2 regions of the Arthrobacter sp. MMS18-M83 genome follow, and region 2 is predicted to be linked to the other one. Evidence: riboswitches for the same ligand, from Rfam matches in the RefSeq annotation. Region 2 holds a riboswitch; the other holds the start of a gene.
The links. Region 2 has a riboswitch for glycine ahead of gcvP (aminomethyl-transferring glycine dehydrogenase). Riboswitches for the same ligand answer to the same signal wherever they lie in the genome.
Positions count from the first base shown of each region.

Region 1 (7,835 bases), 890 kb from region 2:
GCGCCCATGACGAAGTCCAGGAGTTCCTGCGACTCGCCGCCCTCCAGCGGGGCTAACGTGATGAGATTCTCGGGGGCCGAAACGCCGGGCAGATGCCCCTCGCCAGGGCCAGTGAAGAACAAGCCATGCGCCGGGCGGCCGATCAAGCCCAAGGTCGCCGGATCAAGGGCGTTCCCGCCCAAGGTCACCGACGGCGCCAGCTGCAGCCCGTCGTCGGGCCGGCTGAGGTCAAGCCCGACGACGGCGGGCTCCGCGGCAATGCGGACAGGTTCAGCACCGCCGGAGTGGATGAGCGCGACCCCCACTTTTGCGGCTTCGGCCAGAAGGTTCCACAAGTTCTTGCCAGCGAATTCATTGAGCAACATCCACATGCTGGACGTGAGCTGCCGGTAGTCCGTGGTGGAATGCGCCGCAAGGAAGTTCTGCATCCAGTCGATGTGGGCTTCGTTGAATTCGCGCTTGTAGCTGAGGTAGTTCAGGTTGGTCCAGGAGACGTCGCCGCGGATCCACTTGCCCTTGGCTCCCATCATCACCGGGCGCGCCTTGAGCTGGCGCACGCTTCGGAGAGGATCGCGCCGGCCTGTGTAGGAGAAGTGCGGGGCAGGCTCTTCCACCTCGAACGCCAGCGCCAAGGGGAGGCCTTGGCCTTGCGGGGCGGTTCCCGGAGTGGCGATGAGCTTGCTGAGGGCCTGTTCCCACGCCGGCCGCTGCACCGTTCCGCTGGTCTGGGCCGTCTGTCCGAACGCGGGGGCGCTGAGCAGCTGAGCCCTCACGGCAGGATGGTCCTCGGCGGCGAAGAGGAGGGCCGCCACGTGTTTGCAGTCTTTGCGGACGGGGCAACTGCACACCCCTACGGTGCAGCTCCAGCCGCCGGGCTTGCGGACCAGTTTGGCCGACGTCGAATACGCTGATGGGCCACTGCCCCGGACCTTGCCCATCATCAAACCTGTGGCCGAGTCGAAAGTGATGCTGCTGACCCGGCTTCCCATGGCATAGGCGAGGCCGGCCGCCAAGGAGCGGTCGTTAATGGCGGGTGTCTGAATCGCCAGTTCCCAGGAGTCGTCTGAGTGGGAAGGCATTCTTTGGGGCTACTTTCGGCAGGAGGCTATCTATGAATCCTAGTCAGCCGCGAGCGGCGCTGAAACTTTGCCGGACGTTCACCTCGGCCTAGCCTGCCCGACTACCGCCCCCGCGTACGTTGAAAGGGTCCGGAGAGCACAAGCTTCCTAGCAGTGAGGAAATCCCATGACCAGCATTGAGAACCCCGTCATTCTGACGAAGGACAGCATCGAGGCCGCCAACGCAGACGTTGTGGACGCGAACGTCACCGTGGTCAACGAGATGTACGAGGAGCTCCTCAACCATGAGGAAATCGCTACCAACGCGCTGCGCAGCTACTTTGTGGACTACTACCTGACGCAGGCACTGGCCGGCGGCTTCGCCCAGTACGTATTCACCGTCCCGGAGCGCGAAGAGGTGGACACGTTTGTCCGCGAAGGCCTCGAAGCCATGGGCGCCACCGGCCACCTTGAGCTGTTCAACCGCACCGCAGCAGCATTCGACGCCCTGTCCGAGGACGACGCAGAGGCGTACCTGGACGGCGACCTTGACGAGTCGGAAGTGGCAGCGGAAGCCGTGGCCGAACTCGAAGCCCTCGACGGTGAATTCGAATCCCTCCTGGAGACCGAGGACATCATCGAACTCAACGCAGCGTGGCTCCGCAGCCAGGATGGCGTCCTCTACCTGGACGAAGAGCAGCGCAAGGCCCACATCGCCGAGCGCGTCGCCCTCATTCCGAACCTCGAAGAGCGCCAGGCCGAGGCCGCCGAAGCCGAACTCGAAAATGCCCCTGAATTCGAGCTCATCATCCGTGAACTGTGCGACGTCGCCGGCTACGAGCTGGAGAAGATCACCATGGGCGATCCCAACTACGAGCACGACGGCGAGACGATCCTCGCCTGGCACTTCGCCACGGACCACGGCAACTACATCATGATCGAAGAGGACGACGAAGCCTTCATGATCCACCCGGAGACGAAGGAAATCATCGCGGCCGTCGAGTTCGAAGACGCCTAAAAACGCTCGCTCACCTTTAGGGCTTTTGAGGCAAACGCTCGCTCACCTTTGAGCCTTCCAAGGCAAACGCTCCTTCAGATCTGCCGGCCTGGCCGGACAGATCTGAAGGAGCGTTTGTTGTTTGGTGCTCAAAGGTGAGCGAGGGTTTCAGTAGCCCGTGCCGCCACCCTTGACCATGTCACCGGACGGGCTGACCAGGTACCAGACGCTGTTCACGCCCTGGCCCTTCACGTCACCGGCGGCCTTGTCCTGCCCGAAGTAGTAAATGGGCATTCCGTTGATGGTGATCTGCATCTTTCCGTCTGCCGTGGGGATGGTGCCGAGGGTTCCACTCACGTCCTCAGCCGTCGGCTTGCTCGACGTCGTTGTCACGGCTGGCCACGAGGTGGCGCAGCCTCCGGTGCAGGCGCTCTTGCCCGAATCTTTGACGTCCTTGGTGAAGAAGTACACGCTCCTGCCGTTGGCGCCCACCACAATCTTGCCGGCGCTCGACGTTGCAACCTCCAGGTCATAAGCCTCAGCAGAAGCGCTCGACGACGGTGCCGGACTCGTCGCCGTCGGGCTCGGCGCCGCGGCGCTTGAGCTCGCCGGGCTTGATGAAGTTGTAGAAGTTGTAGAAGTGCCCGGGCTGCCTCCGCAGGCACTAAGGACAATGGCCAGTGCGAGGACGCCCAGACCGGTGCCAAGTTGCTTCTTCATGGTGTGCTCCTTTGCTTGGACCGGCCGTTGGCGTGCCGGAAACTAACCCGTACGACGACGTGAGGTGAAGAATGGTTCACAGGGCTGAACCTTTTTCGTGTCAGGCACGTCGTATCGCTGGAGAAGGGGAAGCCGACAGGAGACAGGAGGCGCCGATGCCGCTCGACGAGGACGTCGTGGCCGCGATCTACCGCGACCACGGCACAGCCCTGCGCCGCTTCGTGCTGAGCTGCACGCCGGACGCACATCTGGCTGACGATGTGGTGCAGGAAACCATCCTTCGGGTTTGGCAGCACGCGCCTCAGATCACCGGGAGCCTCCGCAGCTATTTGTTCCGCACTGCCCGCAACGTCATCATCGATAATTATCGGAAGGCCCAGCGGCGGCCCGCCGAGGCCGCCGAACGCGACATGGCGGACCCGGGGGAAGCCACCGAACGCGTTGACGAGCTCCTCAACCGGGTCCTCATGGAAGAAGCCCTCCTGCGGCTTAGCACTGAGCACCGGGAGGTCCTGATAGCTCTGCATTACGAACGGTTCACGGTGAACGAGGCCGCGCTGAGGCTCAACATCCCCAGCGGAACCGTGAAATCCCGGGCCTTTTACGCCGTCAGGGCGCTTCGCACGATTCTGGACGAAATGGGGGTGCAGCGGTGAACGAAACAGGACTTCACCAATTGCTGGGCGCCTACCTGCTTGGCGGCTTGGAGGCTGACGAGGCACGGGCCTTTGAGGAGCACCTGGAATTCTGCGCTGATTGCCGACGCGAGCTTGGCGAGCTGGAAAGCCTTCCGGCCCTTCTCGACGCCGTCCCCGTGCCCGACGCCGTCGCGCTCGCCGCCGGGCGCCCCGCCGTCGAGCGCCCTGCCGTCGAGCGCCCTGCCGCTGGGCAATCCGCTGCGCCTTTCACGGTCGGACGCCCCGCCGTCGAACCCACTTCCGACGCTCGCTCACTTTTGCGGACCTTTTCGGAAACGCTCCCGCAGCCGATCCTCCTGAAAATGGCAGCGCGGCGGCGGAAGTCCCGACGCCGGTGGACGGCTCTGGTGAGTGCCGTGGCCGCCGCTTGCCTCGGGTTGGGAGTCCTCGCCGGGCCGCTGCTGAACCAGCCGCCCAAGCCTGACGCCAGCTACTCGGTGCAGACGGACAACGGCCTGCAACTCACAGTGGGGCTCGTCAAGAAGTCGTGGGGGACCGAGCTGCAACTGGAAGGCCGTAGCATGCCGCTGCAGGGCACCATGTACCTGTGGGTCAAGGGCCGCGACGGCAACGAGGAATTGGCGTGCGGTTGGACCGCGACGTCCAGCGGACGCATCAAGGTGACGGGCGCGACGCCGGTCCAGCTCGCCGGGATCTCGGGCGTGGAACTGCGGGACGACGCCCAGAAGACGGTCGCGGTGATTTCGGTCCCGGGGAGCTAGGGGTCCCCGGAACCAGTTAAGGCCGCCCGCCGGCTACGCGGAGGCTGGTTCGTTGGCCGCAGGATCGGGCAGGTCCATTGGTTCCCACGTGGGCCTGTCCAGCCTGTTGAAGCTGTAGAGATGGATTCCCGCGACGCTGTCCGCGTGGGCCATGAGTTCGGAGACGAGGCTCTCCGGTGAGTACCTGTCGCCGCTCAAGAGCCGGCGGGCGAGAGTTCCCTTGCTGCTGAGGAACTTCAGGGACGTCCCGACGCCGATCTGGGTTGCCAGGGCCAGCAGCTTGGTCCGGGGAACCGCCCCGGCCACTCCGGCCCACACCGGCAGTTCCACCCCTTCGCGACGCAGGAGCGCTGTGTAATCCCGGACCTTGGGTGAGGAGAAGCACATCTGTGTGACAACGTGCGTGGCCAGATGCTGTTTCGCCAACAGGGCATCCAAGAGGTCCAGCCCGCCCACGGAAGGATGACCTTCAGGGTAGCCGGCGATGCCCGCCGAAATCCTGCCGCCGGAGTATTCGGCGATATCCTCCACGAGGTGAAGGCACGATTCGTAGGGGCCAGCACCTCGCGGTCCGTCTCCACCAACGGCGAAGACCTCGGTGATCCCCGCACCTTCGCAGTCCCGGAGGATGCCGGAAAGCTGCCCCGGTCCTCCAGCCCGCGTGCCGAGAGATGCGGAATCACGTTGTAGCCGAGGAGGCTGAGCTTCAGGGAAGCCTCCATGGTTCGCGTAATGCCGTGATGGGGCAAGCAGGTAACGGTGAGTGTTGTGGATACAGGCACCGTCGCCTGGACCTTCTCGACGATTCCGTCCGAGGGAATGATTTCAATCCGGGTGGGGAACATGCTGGGGTCCTTACGGATCAGGCCGTCGCGTGGTGTGCGAGGAGGGTGCTGGCTTCCTGGCGGGTGGTGCCGGAGTCCTGGATGCCGTCGGCGATGTGGGCCAGGTGGGTGGGGATGTCGCGGCCTTTTTTGCGCATCGCGGTGGCCCAGAGGCGTCCGGCGCGGTAGGAGGAGCGGACCAGGGGTCCGGACATGACGCCGAGGAAGCCGATGTCCTCGGCTTCGGCGGCGAGCTCGACGAATTCCTGGGGTTTGACCCAGCGGTCCACGGGCAGGTGCCGTTCGGAGGGGCGCAGGTACTGGGTGATGGTGATCAGGTCGCAGCCCGCGGCGTGCAGGTCGGTAAGGGCTTCGGAGATTTCGGCCCGGGTTTCGCCCATGCCCAGGATCAGGTTGGATTTGGTGACCATGCCGGCGTCCCGGCCCTGGGTGATGACGTCCAGGGAGCGGTCGTAGCGGAACGCGGGGCGGATGCGCTTGAAGATCCGGGGCACGGTCTCGACGTTGTGCGCGAAGACCTCGGGGGCGGAGTCGCAGATCGCGCTGATGTGTTCGGGTTTGCCGGAGAAGTCCGGGATGAGCAGTTCCACCCCGGTGCCGGGGTTCAGTTCGTGGATCTTGCGGACGGTTTCGGCGTAGAGCCAGACGCCCTCGTCGGCGAGGTCGTCCCGGGCGACGCCGGTGACGGTGGCGTAGCGCAGGGCCATGGCCTGGACGGAGCGGGCGACCTTGGTGGGTTCGAACATGTCCACGGGGGAGGGTTTGCCGGTGTCGATCTGGCAGAAGTCGCAGCGGCGGGTGCATTCGGAGCCGCCGATCAGGAAGGTTGCTTCCTTGTCTTCCCAGCACTCGAAGATGTTCGGGCAGCCGGCTTCCTCGCAGACGGTGTGCAGGCCTTCCTTTTTCACGAGGTTCTTCAGGCCCACGAATTCCGGGCCCATCTGGACCTTGGCCTTGATCCACTCGGGCTTGCGTTCGACCGGGACGGCTTTGTTGCGCTGTTCAACGCGCAGCAGCTTACGGCCTTCAGGTACCAGGGTCATGAGGAACTCCATAATTCAGGTGGCGCGGACGCGCCACGATGATTCGGTTCCTCCCCGCTCTGTATTGGACCTGAGAGTTTCCGCGCCACCCCGCCTTCGCGGCTGGACGCTTGCACCGTCGGTGAGTCCGGTTGCCCGGGCTGCTTTCCAGAGTTGCCTTGCCGCGGCGGTACATGGGCCTGAGAGATTCCTGGGGAGGATTTGCTCCTACGGCGCCTGCTAAAACGTACCGGCAGGGCTCTCCCGCCGCAGATCATAAGCACGTGCCACCTTTCGGTGACACGTCTCACATGGTATCCGGTGCCCGGACGGTGCGCAAAGAGTCGGCTGTTCAACCGGAACTCCGGATGCGCGGGTACGGCTCAAACTTGTACCCGCGCTTCTCGGAGAACATTTTTAGCGAGTGACTCCGTGCATCTCGGAGGTCGGCGGGTAGAAGGGAATCTCCGGCTTTTTCGCACCGATGATTACGCAGATCAGCGCATCATCTTCGCTGACGGTGCGAAGGCTCCGGGGAACGCCTGCAGGAACGCGAATCAGGTCGCGGTAGCCCAAAACACGACTGGCCGTCTTTGTACCGTCCTCGACATCGTGGACGCTGAACTCCACCTGCCCCTCGAGGACAAAGAACACCTCTTCGACGTCAGGGTGAGTGTGCTCCGGTCCTACGCACCCGGCCGGCAGAACCATGTTAGAGAACGTGAAGTGCTCGGCCTGGAGGATGTTGTTATCGTCCGAGTGGTCCCCGGTAGCCCCGGAGCCGATGTAACGGACCTGGCCACGCCGGAATTTGTCTCCCATTTTTGTCTGGAATTTCAGAGTGTCAAAGTCAACAACACGGCTCTCACGGGACGCGATAGACGAATCGATGAGCTCTTCGAGATCTGTTGTCGGTGCACTTACGGTTTCACTCATTGTTAAACCTCTCTGACTGGGGCGATGTAAACCAAAAATTGGCAGCAAAGCTCAGGAGTGACTCCCTCAACTCTAACTATCTCAACACTAAGGTAAATTGAACTAAGTAACAAGACCTTGAGTGGAACTAGACTGAGTTAATTGATTGCTGAAAAGCTCAATGTTTAGATGCATCACCTACATCCAAAGGACGGGTCCATGCCTGACGATTCAACTGAAGCCGACGCCATTGACCGCATTCTGGCGGATTGGCTGCGTGAACGGCCGGACTTGGATGCGAGCTCAATTGGCGTCCTCGGGCGGCTCTTGCGGCTGGCCAATCAGGTCCGCGCTGTCGAAAGTTCCTACTTTGATGCGTACGGTCTGACACTTGCGTCCTTCGACGTCCTGGCCAATCTGCGCCGCTCCGGGCCACCGCACCGGAAGACGGCCGGCGAGCTCGCGACCTCCTCCATGCTCACGACCGGTGGTATTACTTTCCGGTTGGACAGGATGGAGGAGCAGAACCTCATCGAGAGAGTTCGGACCCGCGAAGACCGTCGGGTTGTGTACGCCCAGCTGACCGCACATGGTAAGGCTGTTATCGATGAGGCATTCGGAAAGCATTTAGACAAGCAACGTCAAATGTTGAGCGGTCTGACACCATCGGAGCTCGATCAACTCGCAGCGCTGTTAAAGAAGGCGGAGGCATCGGTGGTCGCTTTTGATGTCAATGCGATGGAAGCGGTTGGCCGAGGCTCCTGAAACGCTTACTGCCCGATGCGGGAGGCTGTAGTTCGAGGCGGTTCCTGCACTCATATCAACCCACCCCGGCCACCGATAATGGAGTCCAGAGAT
Region 1 covers NZ_CP113343.1:2,916,778-2,924,612, forward strand. Annotated here, with positions in the region: gene OW521_RS13810 (DEAD/DEAH box helicase) at 1-1,079, opposite strand, end outside; gene OW521_RS13815 (DMP19 family protein) at 1,246-2,076, shown strand; gene OW521_RS13820 (COG4315 family predicted lipoprotein) at 2,224-2,775, opposite strand; gene OW521_RS13825 (sigma-70 family RNA polymerase sigma factor) at 2,931-3,431, shown strand; gene OW521_RS13830 (anti-sigma factor) at 3,428-4,195, shown strand; gene OW521_RS13835 (methylenetetrahydrofolate reductase) at 4,229-4,969, opposite strand; gene lipA (lipoyl synthase) at 5,058-6,083, opposite strand; glycine riboswitch at 6,133-6,239, opposite strand; glycine riboswitch at 6,241-6,339, opposite strand; gene OW521_RS13845 (cupin domain-containing protein) at 6,480-6,998, opposite strand; gene OW521_RS13850 (MarR family winged helix-turn-helix transcriptional regulator) at 7,197-7,742, shown strand; gene OW521_RS13855 (aspartate dehydrogenase domain-containing protein) at 7,793-7,835, opposite strand, start outside.
Region 1: linked by a shared signal. The riboswitch ahead of lipA (lipoyl synthase) and the one ahead of gcvP (aminomethyl-transferring glycine dehydrogenase) in region 2 are both predicted to bind glycine.

Region 2 (7,835 bases):
TCCCCGGAACACTCCGTCCTGGCCGATGAGCGCCTCAAGTACCTCCGCGCCGCCGTCGAGGCCCTGCCGGAAAAGATGCGCTACGTGGTCGAGGAGATCTACTTCGCCGGGAGGACCGTCAAGGAGCTCGCCGAAGAGCTTGGCTCCACGCACGCTGCAGTGTCCCAACAGCGCGCCGAAGGTATCCGGCTCATGCGTGATGGACTCTCTGCGCACTACGCTGACGACCCCGAGCAAGTCTTCGAGCCGCAGTCACGGATTACTGCCCGACGCCGGCACGACTACCTCTCGACGCTAGCCTCCGCGACCCTTGGCGGAATTACGCGTGGTTTCACTTCGCATGATGCTGCGTTGAACCGTGCTGTCTAGTTTGCGGGCCGTCTAACCTCAGCGGCGGCCCTAGCGCGCCGTGGGCGGGACGGAAACGGAATCCGAATCAGGACTGATCCTGCGAAGCTCATGCAGGATTTCCAGCTGTTGTTCGTTGATCTTCAACAGCAAGCCAATGTCAGCCCGCGCCGCGAGGTCCGTGTCGTAGTCGTGTTGGGCCATGGCGGCCGCAATCGCATCCTGGCGTTTGGCTGCGATCAAGAGGATCGCTCCCTGAAGTCCGGCCAGCATGGACAGGAACAGGTTCAGCAGGATGAAGGGGTAGGGGTCCCAACCGTTGCCTGGCAGGACCCATGTGTTGATGGCTGCCCACACAAGCATGAAGAAGATGAAGCCGCCCACGAACGGCCAGCTCCCCATCCCATTGCGCATGATATCCGCGGCTCGCTGACCCGAGCTCAATGCTGCTTTGTGTTCGGCGTGCCAGGTGGACCCTTGCTCAGCTGTGCTCATGGGCCCAGCCTAGCCGTGGGCCCGGGCGGACCCTGCCAGTAGCCGCACCGCGACGGTCCCTGCCTCTTGACTTTGAAAGACTTAAGCGAATACTTAAGCATGTGCTTAACAATCAAGGCGCCGCGGATCTCGATTCCGTTTTCCACGCCCTTGCCGACCCCACTCGCAGGGCCATCGTGGCCCGGCTGTGCGAGGGCCCGGCGTCGGTCTCGGAATTGGCGAAGCCCTTCGCCATGAGCCTCCCGGCGATTGTCCAGCACCTCCAGGTCCTGGAACACAGCGGGCTGGTGCGCAGCGAGAAGATCGGCCGGGTCCGCAGCTGCAGCATCGTCCCCGGACCGGTCCGCGAGGCGGAGGCCTGGCTCGGGCTTCGCCGGACATCGGCCGAGCGCCGGCTGGACCGCCTGGAGAGTTTCCTCAATCAAAACCACCCCGCCAAACCAACACAGGAGTAGCCATGAGCACCCCCATTACGCATGCAAGCTTCACCCTCGAACGCAAACTCAATGCCCCGGTGTCACGTGTCTGGTCAGCATTTTCGGACTACGGCAACAAGAAGAAATGGTTCGTCGGCCCGGAAGAGTGGACTCAGGGCGAATCCAGCCTTGACTTCCGCGAAGGTGGCACCGAGACGGACACCGGCGGCCCTGAGGGCGGCTTCGTCTCCAGCATGAAGGCGGTCTATCACGACATCGTCGAGAACGAGCGGATCGTCTACACCTACGAAATGTATCTCAACGGCCAGCGGACGTCCGTCTCGCTATCCACCATCGAAATGGAGCCCGACGGCGAAGGAACCCGCCTCGCTCTGACCGAGCAAGGAGCGTACTTCACCGACGAAGACCATGTGGAAGGCCGCAAAGAGGGCATCGAGGGTCTCCTCGATGCCCTCAAGGCCTTCGTCGAAGGCAACTGACGGCTTACTTCGCGGTCGGCACGCGGCGGAGTGCGACGGCGGCAAGGACTGCCGCTCCCGCCATCAGTACCAGCCCGATCGCCGCGGTGATGTGGACGCCCGATTCGAAGGCGGCACGCGCCGCGGCGGTCAAGGCGCCAGCCAGTGGCTGGGGGAGTGACGCTGCGGTGCCCACCGCTCCGGCGAGCGTCTCCCGGGAGCGTTCGGCAGCATGGCCGGACAATTCAACAGGAAGAAGCAGGTGGTGCTGGTAGGACGCCGTCAGGATCGAGCCCAGGACTGCCGTGCCCAGCAATGAGCCGAGTTCGTAGCCTGTCTCGGAGATCGCCGAGGCCGCGCCGGCCTTGTCGGCAGGAACGGCCCCCAGGATGAGGTCGTTGGAGATGGTCTCCGCCGATCCAACCCCGATGGCAAGCAGCAAGAGTGCCGTCAAAAGGTACCCGGGGCCCTGGCCATGGTTGCCCAAGGCCGCCACGAGATAACCCATGGCGCTCAACGTCAGGCCGGATGCCACCACCAGTCCCGGGCGGATCCGCTTGACCAGGGGAACCACCACCATGCCCGCCACGATGGTGGCCAGCAGAGCCGGAACCATGGCGATTCCTGCCTCCATGGGGGACTGGCCCTCCACAAGCTGCAAGTGCTGCGCGAAGAAGTAGATGAAGCCCGTCATGGAAAACAGGGACAGGACGTTGGCAATGATGGCTGTGCTGAACACCTTGTTCCCAAAAAGACGCACGTCCAGCATGGGCGATGCCAAGGAGCGCTGCCTGCGGACAAAGATGATTCCCATGGCCAGGCCGAACGCCATGAAGGCTGCAGGGGCGGGGCCGAAGCCGTGCACAGCGACCTCTTTGATGCCATAAACCACCGGTGCCATGGTCAGGATGGACATCGCGATGCTGGGAACGTCAGGCTTGCCCGGATTGCGATCCTTGGACTCGGGAATCAGGAACGGGCCGAAGGCAAGGAGGGGCAACAACAGCGGCACGGCCACCAGGAACACGGCTCCCCACCAGAAATGTTCCACGAGCCAGCCGCCGAAGATCGGCCCGAGCGCGGCGCCGCCGGAGAATCCCGCGGCCCACACCGCGATGGCAAGCCGGCGGCGGTTCGGGTCCGGGAAGATGTTGCGGATCAAGGACAATGTGGACGGCATGAGCATGGCTCCGAAGATGCCCAGGCCGGCGCGTCCCGCAATGAGCCATTCGGCCGACGGGGCGAACGCGGTGGCTGCGGAAACGGCTGCGAAGCCCGTGCTGCCGATCAGGAGCAAGCGGCGGCGGCCGATCCTGTCTCCCAGGTTGCCCATGGATACCAGCAATGCCGCCAGCACCAGCGCATAGGCATCCACAATCCAAAGCAGCTGCACGCCCCCGACCTCCAGCGTCCGGGCGATTTCCGGAAGAGCAAATGTCAGCGCAGTGTTGTCAACAGCCACCAGCAGCACGGGGAACATCAAGAGCGCCAGGGCAGTCCAATCGCGCCACGGGGCGGATTGGGTTGACGGGGTGCGGGGATGCTGGGTTGTGGACGGGCTGAACATGAGAATAACTGTACCGTCTGGACGGTATAGTTTCAACTTGCCGTATCGACACTGACATATCCAACTAGGGGATGATGGACACCATGCCGCGAAAACCTATTGCCCGGGACGCTGTCCTGGATGCCTTTGAAGCCCTGCTGATCGAGGTGGGGGAGCGGGCTGCCACGCTCGACGCCGTCGCCAAACGCGCGGGAGTGTCCAAGGGCGGCCTGCTCTACCATTTCCCCAACAAGGAAGCCATGATCAGCGCCCTGCTGGAACGCATGGACAGGCTCGCAGCAATGGACATTGAGGCGATGAAGGCGGCTCCCGAGGGCGCTTCGGCGTTCTTCATCAAGTCCTCGCTTTGGGCCGATACCCCCATGGACAGGGTGTTCGTCGCCGCCACGCGGCTCGCGGAGGTGGCCCACGAAGAAACCCGCAGGCGCTTTGCAGGGATCCAGCAACAATGGCTGGATGTGCTCGCCGAGGAAGTGGGTCCGGAGATAGCCAAAGCGGTCCGGTATATGGGCGATGGGCTCTACTTCAACGCAATGCTTGAAGGCGGCCCGGGAACCAATGCGAGCGAGAGGAGCGCCGACGTCGGTGCGCTGCTGGCCGCCGTCGAACGCCTCCGTGACTGAACGGTGGCCCAACTGGCTCGCAGTAGTTGTCGTTTAGAGGCTCCAAAACGACAACAGGTGCCAGTCAGTTGGGAAAGTCGGGCGAGACCGGTGACATCATTTGCGGACGCGAGCAGTCCATAGGACAATTGACAGTTGTGGCAGCCGTCACCGGCAACCACGATCCGATTCACACAACTGAATACGCCTTTGATCTGCGGCGGGAGAGTCCTGCAGGCAAGTGATGCAGGCGCCGTAGGAGCAAATCCTCCCCAGGAATCTCTCAGGCCCACGCACCGCCGCGGCAAGGCAACTCTGGAAAGCAGCACGCTGCCCTCTGGTGTCCCAGACACTGGAACACGCTGTGCTCACCGACGGTGCAAGCGAAACAGTGCCCATAAGCACGGATTCGCGGAAACTCTCAGGTCCAATACAGAGCGGGGAGGAACCCGATTAGCTGTGGCGTACCCACGCCGCCTTAGTAATGGAGTTCCTTCGTGACGGTTAGTTCAACCTCCACCACGTTCGTTGACCGGCATATCGGCGCCCGTCGCCAGGCCGACATTGACATCATGCTCAAGTCTGTCGGTTACGACAGTGTCGATTCGCTCGTGGACACCGCGGTTCCCAATGACATCCGCCAGGACGTCGCCCTGACCCTCCAGAACGCCCTCAGTGAGGTCGAAGTTCTGGCCGAACTGCGCAAACTGGCGGCCAAGAACAAGACGGCCGTGCAGATGATCGGCCAGGGCTACTACGACACCGTCACTCCGCCGGTGATCCGCCGCAACATCCTCGAGTCCCCGGCCTGGTACACGGCCTACACGCCGTACCAGCCGGAAATTTCCCAGGGCCGCCTCGAGGCACTGCTGAACTTCCAGACCATGGTCCAGGACCTCGTGGGCCTGCCCATCGCCAACGCCTCCCTGCTGGATGAAGCCACGGCCGTCGCCGAAGCAGTCCTCATGATGCGTCGCGCCAACAAGAACAAGACGGCCCACGACGGCAAGACCGTCCTCGACGCCGACTGCCTCCCGCAGACCCTCGCCATCGTGAAGGGCCGCGCCGAGGCGCTGGGCTTCGAAGTGGAGATCGCCGACCTGTCCAAGGGACTGCCCGACGGCGACATCAACGGCATCGTGCTGCAGCAGCCGGGCGTTTCCGGCCGGGTGTTCGACCACTCCGCCGTGATCGCCGCCGCCAAGGAACGCGGCGCCCTCGTCACCGTTGCCGCCGACCTCCTCGCCCTCACGCTGATCACGCCTCCGGGCGAGCAGGGTGCCGACATCGCTGTCGGTTCCACCCAGCGCTTCGGCGTGCCGCTGTTCTTCGGCGGCCCGCACGCCGCCTACATGGCCGTTCAGAAGGGCCTCGAGCGCTCCATGCCCGGCCGCCTGGTGGGCGTTTCAAAGGACGACGCCGGCACCCCCGCGTACCGCCTGGCGCTGCAGACCCGCGAGCAGCACATCCGCCGCGAGAAGGCCACGTCCAACATCTGCACCGCGCAGGCACTGCTTGCCATCGTCTCCTCGATGTACGCCGTGTACCACGGCCCCGACGGCCTGAAGGCGATCGCCGAAACCGCCCACAACCACGCCCGCACGCTCGCCGCGTCCCTGAAGGCCGCGGGCCTTGAGGTCCTGCACGGCAGCTTCTTCGACACCGTCACCGTCCGCGTCCCGGGCAGGGCAGCCGAGATCGTTGCTGCCGCTGAGGCCAAGGGCATCAACCTGCGCGGCATCGACGCGGACACCGTGGGCATCTCTGTCGACGAGACCACGACGACGGCGGTCCTCGCCGACGTCGTCGCCGCCTTCGGTGCTTCGCTCGCGGAGTCACGTGAGGGCTTCGCCCTGGAGGCCGCCGTCGAGCGTTCTTCCGATTACCTTCAGCACCCGGTGTTCAACACGCACCGTTCCGAAACCCAGCTGTTGCGCTACATCCGCAAGCTTTCGGACCGCGACCTCGCGCTGGACCGCACCATGATCCCGCTGGGTTCCTGCACCATGAAGCTGAACGCCACGGCCGAGATGGAAGCGATCTCCTGGCCGGAATTCGCCTCGATCCACCCGTTCGCCCCGGATTCCCAGACAGAGGGCTGGCGCGAACTGATCGAAGATTTGGAAGCCGACCTCACGGAGATCACCGGTTACGACCAGGTCTCCATCCAGCCCAACGCCGGTTCCCAGGGCGAACTCGCGGGCCTGCTGGCCATCCGCGGCTACCACCACTCCCGCGGCGACCTCCAGCGCAACGTATGCCTCATCCCGGCTTCCGCCCACGGCACCAACGCTGCCTCGGCAGTGCTGGCCGGCATGAAGGTTGTCGTCGTGGCCACCGCGGCCGACGGCACCATCGACCACGCGGACCTGCAGGCCAAGATCGACGCCAACAAGGACGTCCTCTCGGCCATCATGATCACCTACCCCTCCACCCACGGCGTGTACGACGCTGACGTCCGCGAAATCTGCGACTCCGTGCATGCGGCCGGCGGCCAGGTGTACGTTGACGGCGCCAACCTCAACGCGCTCGTGGGCCTGGCCCAGCCGGGCAAGTTCGGCGGCGACGTGTCCCACCTGAACCTGCACAAGACCTTCTGCATCCCGCACGGCGGCGGCGGACCGGGCGTGGGCCCGGTCGCTGCCAAGGCGCACCTTGCACCCTTCATGCCGGGCGATGCCAACAAGGCAGCCCATGAAGACGGGCACGGCGTTGCCATCTCGGCGTCCCGCTTCGGTTCGGCCGGTGTCCTGCCGATTTCGTGGGCGTACGTGAAGCTCATGGGTGGCGAAGGCCTCACCGAGGCCACCAAGTCCGCGCTGCTTGCCGCGAACTACATCGCCTCCCGCCTCAACGAGTACTTCCCGGTTCTCTACACGGGCGAAGACGGACTCGTGGCTCACGAGTGCATCCTGGACCTGCGCGAACTGACGGCCCGCACCGGCGTTACCGCCGAGGACGTGGCCAAACGCCTCATCGACTACGGTTTCCACGCCCCGACGCTGGCGTTCCCGGTGGCGGGCACCCTGATGGTGGAGCCCACCGAGTCCGAGGACCTGGGCGAGATCGACCGCTTCATCGAAGCCATGATCACCATCCGCAAGGAAATCGACCAGGTCGCGAGCGGCGACTTCACGGTGGAGGACAGCCCGCTGCGCCACGCACCGCACACCGCGGCCGCCGTCGTGAGCTCTGACTGGAACCGCGAATACTCCCGCGAGCAGGCTGTCTTCCCCGTCCACCACCTCAAGCAGGACAAGTACTTCCCGCCCGTAGGCCGCATCGACGGCGCCGCAGGCGACCGTAACCTGGTCTGCTCCTGCCCTCCGATCGAAGCCTTCGAGAACTAAAGGACTCCTCACGATGACTGAGAACTACACTGCGCTCTACGAAGAGCACAAGAAGCTCGGCGCTTCCTTCACCGATTTCGGTGGCTGGCAGATGCCCCTGAAATACTCGTCCGAACTGGCCGAGCACCACGCCGTCCGCCAGTCCGCAGGCTTGTTCGACCTCTCCCACATGGGCGAAGTCTGGGTCACCGGTCCGGAAGCAGCCGCTTTTCTGGACTACGCGCTGGTCGGCAAAATTTCGGCCATGTCGGTTGGCAAGGCCAAGTACTCGCTGATCTGCCAGGAAGACGGCGGCATCATCGACGACCTCATCACCTACCGCCGTGGGGATTCCAAGTTCCTCGTGGTTCCGAACGCCGGCAACGCCAAGGTTGTTGCCGAGGCTGTGGCACAGCGCGCCGCCAACTTTGACGTCGTCGTCGAGGACGCCTCGGCAGCCACCTCGCTAATCGCCGTCCAGGGCCCCAAGGCGGAAGAGATCCTCCTCCGTTTGGTCCCGGCTGAACAGCACTCCCTCCTCACCGAGCTCAAGTACTACGCCGCCGTCGAGGTGCCCTTCACCTTTGCCGGGAACACCG
Region 2 covers NZ_CP113343.1:2,031,719-2,039,553, reverse strand. Annotated here, with positions in the region: gene OW521_RS09535 (sigma-70 family RNA polymerase sigma factor) at 1-369, shown strand, start outside; gene OW521_RS09530 (DUF1003 domain-containing protein) at 400-843, opposite strand; gene OW521_RS09525 (ArsR/SmtB family transcription factor) at 945-1,298, shown strand; gene OW521_RS09520 (SRPBCC family protein) at 1,301-1,759, shown strand; gene OW521_RS09515 (MFS transporter) at 1,764-3,305, opposite strand; gene OW521_RS09510 (TetR/AcrR family transcriptional regulator) at 3,389-3,928, shown strand; glycine riboswitch at 4,119-4,216, shown strand; glycine riboswitch at 4,218-4,353, shown strand; gene gcvP (aminomethyl-transferring glycine dehydrogenase) at 4,405-7,257, shown strand; gene gcvT (glycine cleavage system aminomethyltransferase GcvT) at 7,271-7,835, shown strand, end outside.